2 regions of the uncultured Stenotrophomonas sp. genome follow, and region 2 is predicted to be linked to the other one. Evidence: riboswitches for the same ligand, from Rfam matches in the RefSeq annotation. Region 2 holds a riboswitch; the other holds the start of a gene.

Region 1 (4,412 bases), on a different contig from region 2:
AGCGCGTCCAGGCCGCCGGCCAGCAGCAGCACGGCGGCGATCAAGGCGATCGCCACGCCCCAGGTGATCCTGCGCGACAGCGGCGGGTCGCCGGCCTCATCGGTGGACATGCTGGCCAGCACCAGTACCGCCGAGTCCGCCGAGGTCACGAAGAAGATCATCAGCAGCACCAGTGCGATCACTGACAGCACCGTGGGCATCGGCAGGCTGTCGAACATGGTGAACAGCACGGTCTCGTAGCCGGTGGCCAGGGCCTGCACCAGGTCGACATGGCCGAAGATCTGCGACCACAGCGCGGTGCCGCCAAACACCGAGAACCACAGGAAGCCCAGCACGCTGGGCGCGATCACCACGCCAAGCACGAATTCGCGGATGCTGCGGCCGCGCGAGACGCGGGCGATGAACGAGCCCACGAACGGCGCCCAGGCGATCCACCATGCCCAGTAGAAGATCGTCCAGTCGGCCACCCAGGTGCTGCCCGAGAACGGCGACATGCGCAGGCTCATGGTCACCAGCTGGTTGAGGTACGAGCCGATGGTGGTGGTGAAGGTGTCGAAGATGAAGGCGGTGGGGCCCAGGACCAGTACCAGCGCCAGCAGGACGGCGGCCAGCCCCAGGTTGAAGTTGGACAGCCACTTGATGCCGCGGTGCACGCCGCTGGCGGTGGAGGCCATGTACAGCACGAAGGCGACCGCGATGATGGTGAGCTGCAGCGGCGCGCCGGCGTGGATGCCGAACACGCGCTCCAGCCCGGCGGCGATCTGGATGGTGCCGAAGCCCAGCGTAGTGGCCACGCCGATTGCGGTGGCTACGACGGCGGCCACGTTGACCACGGTGCCGATCCAGCCCCGATGGTGCGCGCCGATCAGGGGCTGCAGCAGGTCGCTGATCAGCCCACGGCCGTTGCGGTTGAACTGGAACCAAGCCATCGCCAGTCCGATCAGCGCGTAGATGGCCCAGGGATGCAGGCCCCAGTGGAAGAACGCATAGCGCATCGAGGCGCGCGCCGCGTCCATGCTCTGTGGCGCCAGGCCTTCGGGTGGGGTGACGAAGTGCGAGACCGGTTCGGCAGCGCCCCAGAACACCAGGCCGATGCCCATGCCGGCGGCGAACAGCATCGACATCCAGCTGGCATTGGAGAAGTCGGGCTCGGCATCTTCGCCGCCGATGCGCAGCGACCCCAGCCGGCCGAAGGCCAGGTAAAGCAGGAACGAAAGGGTGATGAACACCACCAGCAGGTACAGCCAACCGGCGCTGCGGATCATGTGGACCAGGCCGCCGCGGACGACCTCGTTGAACGGGTCCGGCGCGATGCCGGCAGCCAGCACCAGCAGCACGACCAGCGCGATGGAGAGTCGAAATACCATGCGCGGCAGTCTAGCCAACGGCGCATGACCCCGCTGTTCACATTACCTGGCTGCGCAACCGGGCGTGCCTGTGGTCTAATCCGCCCCGAAGCGGGGGTACCGCGGCCATGTGGCCACGGTTGAGACAGTCCCTTCGAACCTGATCCGGTTGATACCGGCGTAGGGAAGCTTCGCAACAGCCGATGCACCGCGCCGACCCAGCCCCCGCCTGGAAACCGCGCGTCGTGCGCCGGCCGTGCGCCGCCGCTTCGTCCCATGCCGTGCGAACCCTCGCACCGATAACCCAGGACGATGCCCGATGAACGCACACCCTTCCGCCCTGCATCAACAGGCCCAGCAGCTGTCCGAATCGGTCACGCGACCCATTCCCGGCTCACGCAAGATCCATGTGCAGGGCTCGCGCAGCGACCTGCAGGTGCCGATGCGCGAGATCGCACTGACCCCCACGCCCACCCTGTTCGGGGGCGAAGAGAACGCGCCGCTGACCGTCTATGACACTTCGGGGCCGTACACCGATCCGGACATCCGCATCGATCTCTCCACCGGCCTGCCGCCGCTGCGCGCCGGCTGGGTGGCCGAGCGCGGGGACACCGAACTGCTGCCACGCCTGAGCTCGGCGTTCGGGCGCTCGCGCGAAACCGACCCGCGCCTGGACGCGGTGCGCTTCCCGGCTCGGCTGCAGCCACGGCGTGCCGTGGCCGGTGCGAATGTCACCCAGATGCACTATGCGCGGCGCGGCATCATCACCCCCGAAATGGAATTCGTCGCGATCCGCGAAAACCAGCGCCTGGAGCAGGTCCGCGACAAGGCGTTGCTGGCCCAGCACCCGGGGCAGTCGTTCGGGGCCGCGCTCCCGGCCACGATCACTCCGGAGTTCGTGCGCTCGGAAATCGCGCGCGGTCGCGCCGTGCTGCCCAACAACATCAACCACCCCGAGAGCGAGCCGATGATCATCGGCCGCAACTTCCTGACCAAGATCAACGCCAACATCGGCAACAGCGCGGTGTCCTCGGGCATCGCCGAGGAAGTGGAAAAACTGGTCTGGGCGATCCGCTGGGGCGGCGATACGGTGATGGACCTGTCCACCGGAAAGCACATCCATGAAACCCGCGAATGGATCCTGCGCAACTCGCCGGTGGCGATCGGCACCGTGCCGATCTACCAAGCGCTGGAAAAGGTCGATGGCCGCGCAGAAGCGCTGAGCTGGGAGATCTTCCGCGACACCCTGATCGAGCAGGCCGAGCAGGGCGTGGACTACTTCACCATCCATGCCGGCGTGCTGCTGCGCCACGTTCCACTTACCGCGCGCCGGGTCACCGGGATCGTCTCGCGCGGGGGGTCGATCATGGCCAAGTGGTGCCTGGCCCACCACAGGGAGAATTTCCTCTACACGCACTTCGAGGACATCTGCGAGATCATGAAGGCCTACGACGTGACCTTCTCGCTCGGCGACGGCCTGCGCCCCGGGTGCATCGCCGACGCCAACGACGCGGCGCAGTTCGGCGAGCTCGAAGCGCTCGGTGAGTTGACGAAGATCGCCTGGAAGCATGACGTGCAGACCATGATCGAGGGCCCCGGCCACGTGCCGATGCAGCTGATCAAGGAGAACATGGACAAGCAGCTGCACGAATGCGGGGAAGCCCCGTTCTACACCCTCGGACCGCTCACCACCGACATCGCGCCCGGCTACGACCACATCACCAGCGCGATCGGCGCGGCGATGATCGGCTGGTATGGCACGGCGATGCTCTGCTACGTGACGCCCAAGGAACACCTGGGGCTGCCCAACCGCCAGGACGTACGCGACGGCATCATGGCCTACCGCATCGCCGCGCATGCCGCCGACCTGGCCAAGGGCCACCCGGGGGCGCAGGTGCGCGACAACGCGTTGAGCAAGGCGCGCTTCGAGTTCCGCTGGGAAGACCAGTTCCACCTGGGACTGGACCCGGAGAAGGCGCGCGAATTCCACGATGAAACCCTGCCCAAGGACGCGCACAAGCTGGCCCACTTCTGCTCGATGTGCGGGCCGCATTTCTGTTCGATGAAGATCACCCAGGACGTGCGCGACTACGCGGCCGGGCAGGGCCTGCACGAGCAGGAGGCGCTGGCGGCGGGAATGGCCGGGAAGTCCAGCGAGTTCCGTGCGCTGGGCGCGCAGGTCTACCGCAGGGAATGATCGTCATTCCGCGTCGGCGGGGCAGCCGGTAAGCTCCAGCCACCGCAGAGGGGCAGGGGACACCGGGCATGGCAATCGCACGCACCACCAAATGGCTGGCCATTGCCCGCCGGCATCCGTCGGCGTGGTTGCTGGGCGTGCAGCTGCTGGGCGTACTGCTGTACCCGGCGATGGATGAGGCCGGTGCCAGCCGTGCCCTGTTTGGCGCATTCGGCATCGCGGTGTTGGGGCTTGCGCTGTGGGTGGTGCGGCGCAGCCCGCTGGGGATGTGGGTGGCGCTGCTGCTGGCCATCCCCTCGGTGGTGTTTTCCATCAGCGGCGCGCTGCTCGGGCGACCGGCGCTGGCGACCACGGCGCAGTTGCTGGAGTGCCTGCTCTACTTCTATACCGCCGGCAGCCTGATCGCCTACATGCTGCAGGACCACAAGGTCACCCGCGACGAGCTGTTCGCCGCAGGGGCCACCTTCACCCTGCTGGCGTGGGCGTTCGCCTTCGCCTTCGCGGTCTGCCAGCAGTGGTATCCGGGCAGCTTCGTGGCCACCAGTGAAACTGAACTGCGCACGTGGATGGAGCTGCTTTATCTGAGCTTCAGTTTGCTTTCCGGGGTGGGGTTGAGCGATGTGGTGCCGGTTCATCCGCAGGCACGCGCCCTGGTCATGCTCGAGCAGTTCGCCGGGGTGATGTATGTGGCGCTGGTGGTGTCGCGGCTGGTCGGTCTGACCATGATCCGTAATGCCCGAAGCTGAATGCAAAATAAAACTTTGCTGAATCGCAGATAAAAAAATCGCGCCCGGAGGCGCGAATGGTGCAGCAGATTGTGTGGATTCGTCGGCGAGAGAGGGCCTGATGTCTTCCGGGCGCACAGGCGC
Region 2 (4,412 bases):
CATCGCTGGCATCGGGCTTGGCGTACTGGAACGGTTGGGTGATGCGGAAAAGTGCCGCGCCCAGCATCAGCCCATCGGCGGCGGCGTACTTGACCCCCAGCTCGCGCTGGCGCGACTGCATCGCCGGCAGGAAGGTGCTGCCGTTGCTGGTCCAGAACGGCGCTTCCTGGCCCAGCGAGAGGCCTTCCACATAGCTGGCGTAGACATTGACGCGTTCGCTGGCCTGCCAGATCAGCGCGGTCTGCGGCAGGAACTGCGACAGGCGGCTGTGCCGCTCCGGAACGCCACGCTTGTCGTAGGCGCGCTCGTCGAGGCGCACGTAGCGACCACCGGCCAAGAACTGCCACGCATCGCCCACGTGGATGCGGTCCAGTGCGAACAGCGCGCGCTGCCAGCTGTCCAGGCGCCGCGCCGACGGGCCCGGCTGCAGCGGCGAAGGTGCGAACACCGGCACCTGCGCATCGGCGATGTTGGCGGTGCCCACGTATTCGTTGACGTTCTGGCGCTTGTCCACGGTGCGGTGGAAGGCGCTGAGCCCGACCGACAGTTCATGCCGCAGCGTGCCGGTGGCGAAGCGCCCGCGCAGTTCGCCGCGCGCTTCGTCGTTGACCCGGGTGTCGTCCGGGCTGCGGTAGTCGTAGATGTCGTAATCGCCATTGGGGGCGAAATAGTTGCCCGGCACGCTGCCGTCGGCACAGCCGGCGGCGTAGTAGCAGCCGTAGGCGAAGGCGACGTTGTCGTCGATCACCGAACGGCTGTGGCCCACCGACAGCCGCGACTGCCATGCCGGGCTGAAGTCGTAGGTGTGCAGGGCGGTGAGGTTGTTGCTGGCGATGCCCACCGGCTGCTGCCACGGCTGGTGGCCAAGCATGCGGCTGCGGTCCACGCCCCGCGGCAACGCGCTGCCGCCCAGCAGCTGGTAGCCGCTGGCCGAGCGCTGCGCGCTGGTCTGGTAATTGGCATCCACTTCCAGCTTGCCGCGCTCGCCGATCAGCCAGTCGGCCGCCACCGAGTAGAAGTCGCGGCGGCCATCGGCGTGGTCGATGTACGAGGCGCTGTCGTCCCAGGCCGCGTTCACGCGCACGCCGAAGCGCGGCGTGATCCAGCCGCCCACGTCGGCGGCGACGTAGCGCGAGCCTTCCGAATCGGTGGCCAGGGTGACCGTGCGCACGTTGGCCGGGCGCTTGCCGACGTAATTGATGATCCCGCCCGGGGCCATCACGCCGGCGGCCAGGCCGGCCTCGCCTTTGAGGATTTCCACCTGCTGCACGTTGTCCAGCGCCAGCCGCTGTTCGCCGGCGATGGACAGCCCGTTGAAGCGGTAGCCGGTGGCCGGGTCCAGCGCGAAGCCGCGGATGGCGACGTTCTGGTAGTAGCCCACCGGCGCGTAGCTGTCACCCAGCGAGGCGTCGTGCCGGGCCAGTTCCGACAGGGTGCGGACCTGCAGCTGGTCCAGCAGCGCGCGGTCGAGCACGTTGACCGAGGCCGGGGTGTTCTTCCAGTCGGCGCTGCCGAAGCTGCTGGTCGGTGCGGTGCTCGCCGTGGGCGTGTTGGCCTGCACGCGGACCGCGGCCAGCTCGGTGGGCGAACGCCGGTCCGCGCCGGTGTCGGCTTCGCTGGCATGCAGGGGCAATGCGGCGCAGAGGGCGGCGGTCAGCAGCGTGAGGCGGTAGCGGTTCATTCGATTCGTCATCAGCCAAAGGAGACGAAGCGAAGGCACGCACACGCACCGGCCCGGAACGGGGGTGCGGCTGCTGCTCAAAGCTCCCTACGCCGGTGCAAACCGGATCAGGTTCCAAGGGACTCTCTCAGCCTGGCAGATCCAGGCACCCCCGCTTCAGTGGTCATTTTCACACCAATCGGCGCCCGTGGCGAGCCCGCCGGCTCAGGCGGCGGCGTGCAGGGTGGCCAGCAGCGCCCGCCCGGCGGTGCTGGCGAACCAGTCCGCATGGCCCAGCAGGAAGGTGTGCCAGGCCACGTCGGCATTTGCCGAGGAGCCGGTAACCCCTTGGAAATACTCGACTTCGGACAGGGCGAAGTCCAGGTGCACCAGTGGCAGCAGGTCAGCCAGCAGGTGCACCTGGGCGGCCGACAGTGGCCGGACCTGGCGGTAGCCGTGCAGCAGCGCCAGGGCGATCTCGGCGTGCGCCACCGGCCCGGTACCGCCTGCATCGAGCCAGGCAATGGCATTGCGCTCGATCGCGGTGGCCAGGTCGAACAGCGCGCTGGCCGGGGAGGCCAGGCCGAAATCGAACACCGTGGCCACCCGTGCCGCCGCGCCCTGGCCGTACCAGAGCAGGTTGGACACATGCCAGTCGTTATGCCCCCACAGCACCGGTTCGGTCTGCAGGCGGTCGGCCAGCGCCGCGTGCCAGGGCAGCACCGCGCACTGCAGCTCCTGCTGCCACGGCTGCCGCGACAGGTACGCGGCCAACCCGGGCCGGGCCGGCAGCTCGCTGCGCAGCCGTGCCAGCGGGTCGGGCGCGCGGATCAGGTCGTCGCGGGCCACCAGCAGGTGGGTACCACGCTGGGGCGCATGGTAGTCGGCCGCGGCCAGGTGCAGGCGGGCGAGCACGGCGCCCGCTTCGAGCGCATGCGCGGTTTCCGACGGGGGCGTCCAGGACGGGCTGTCGCGGTACAGGTCCTGGCCCGCGCCCTCTGCATGCAGTTCGTAGGTCCAGCTGTCGCGTTCGATCGCGGTGGCGCCGTGCCGGGTGTGCAGCACGTCCACGACCGGCAGCCCGGCGGCGGCCAGGTGGGCGATGAAGCGATGTTCCTCGCCCAGCAGCGCGGCCGTGCGTACGCTGGCGTGATGGCGCTTGACCAGGTAGCGGCGCGGGCCGGACCGCACCAGCGCCGCAGCGGAAAACGGCCGCGGACTGTGCCAGAGCACGTCGCAGCCGTCGTCCAGCGCGGGGTAGTGGTGGCGCAGCCAGGCCAGTTCGGCTTCGCTCAGCGCGGGCCAGTCGGCGGCAACCTGGTCGTTGGCCAGGCCCTGTACACGGTGGTCGGTTTCCATCGGGCGCTGCAGGATCCGCTCAGAGCTTGTTGTCGCGCATGTAGTCGAAGAGCTCGGCATCGCCCTTCATGCCGAGCTTGAGCATGGCGTCGCCCTTCTGGCGGCTGATGGTGCTGACGCTTTTGTGCAGTTTCTTGGCGATTTCCTTGACCATCAGGCCACTGGCCAGCAGGCGCAGCACTTCCACTTCGCGTGGCGACAGCGCGCGCGTGCGGTCGTCGCCGATGGACTGGGTACCGACCATGTCGATGCGCTCGCGCAGCTTGCGGCTGACATAGGACTGGCCGCGGTGCACGGCCTGGATCGCCACCGGAAGCTCATCCATGGTCGAGCTTTTGTCGACCAGCCCCAGCACCCCCACGCCCACCACCATGCGCAGGATGCCCAGGTTGTGGGACACGCTCAGCATCAGCACGCGCAGGTCCGGGTACAGGCGACGGATCTTCTCCAGCATGTCGATACCGTCAGGCTTGTTCGACGCCGGCATCGAGTAGTCGGTGACCAGCACGTCGCACTCCTGCTCCTTCAGGATCTCGAAAAGCTCCTCCACGCTGCTGGCTTCGGCCACCACCACGCCCACGCCACTGGATTCGATGGCGGCTTTGGTGCCAACCCGGACAACGGGATGGTCGTCGGCAAGGATTATGCGCAAGGTCATGGAATAGTATGGCCTGGTAGGCAGCGGCCCCTTGGGGCACGCCGCAGTGGGCGGATCACTCCTGGGAGAACAGACAGCATGCGTACCTCGGTTGTCCGCTGGCTGGTCGTGCTGGGGCTGGCGTGGGCGCTGGGCAGCGCCGCCATCGCGTCACCTGCACCTGCGCCTTCACTGTCGCCGCGCCAAGCCGACTGGATCGAACGGAACCCTACCATCTTCTTGGGCCTGTACGACAGCGGCTGGCCACCATTCGAATTCATGCACAACGGCCGCGCCGACGGGCTTGGCTACGACTACCTGATGCTGCTGACCCGGCAGCTCGGGGTGGACGTGAAAGTGCGGGTGTATCGCGATTGGGCCGATGTGCTGGATGCGGCGTGCCGGGGCGAAATCGACGTGGTGATGAACATCACCCTGACCCCCGACCGCACCCGCTGCATGGTCTATACCGGATCCTACGCCGATGCCCCGCTGGCGCTGGTCGGGCGGCTCGGGGACACCCGGATCTCAAGCGACCCCGACCTGGCCGGGCTGAGCGTGGTGACCGAACAGGAGTTCCTTACCCACGACCAGGTGCGGGCCCGGTTTCCGGCCGCGCGGCAGCTGACCGCGGCCAATACCCGTGCCGCGCTGCTGATGGTCGCCCAGGGCCGGGCCGACGTGTACATCGGCAATGCCCATGTGGCCAACACCCTGATCCGCCAGGAGGCGCTTGACGGGATCGCCCTGCTGCGG

What was found. A riboswitch is a leader RNA that binds a small molecule or an ion and turns the genes downstream of it on or off. The one in region 2 is predicted to bind thiamine pyrophosphate.
Region 1: linked by a shared signal. The riboswitch ahead of thiC (phosphomethylpyrimidine synthase ThiC) and the one ahead of RWO33_RS10845 (TonB-dependent siderophore receptor) in region 2 are both predicted to bind thiamine pyrophosphate.

What each region holds. Positions count from the first base shown of each region.
Region 1 covers NZ_CAUQPH010000058.1:16,208-20,619, forward strand. The annotation lists gene RWO33_RS11750 (BCCT family transporter) at 1-1,367, opposite strand, end outside; TPP riboswitch at 1,450-1,551, shown strand; gene thiC (phosphomethylpyrimidine synthase ThiC) at 1,666-3,543, shown strand; gene RWO33_RS11760 (ion channel) at 3,612-4,289, shown strand.
Region 2 covers NZ_CAUQPH010000049.1:19,159-23,570, forward strand. The annotation lists gene RWO33_RS10845 (TonB-dependent siderophore receptor) at 1-1,681, opposite strand, end outside; TPP riboswitch at 1,749-1,844, opposite strand; gene RWO33_RS10850 (phosphotransferase) at 1,886-3,019, opposite strand; gene RWO33_RS10855 (response regulator transcription factor) at 3,039-3,677, opposite strand; partial or broken gene RWO33_RS10860 (transporter substrate-binding domain-containing protein) at 3,756-4,412, shown strand, end outside.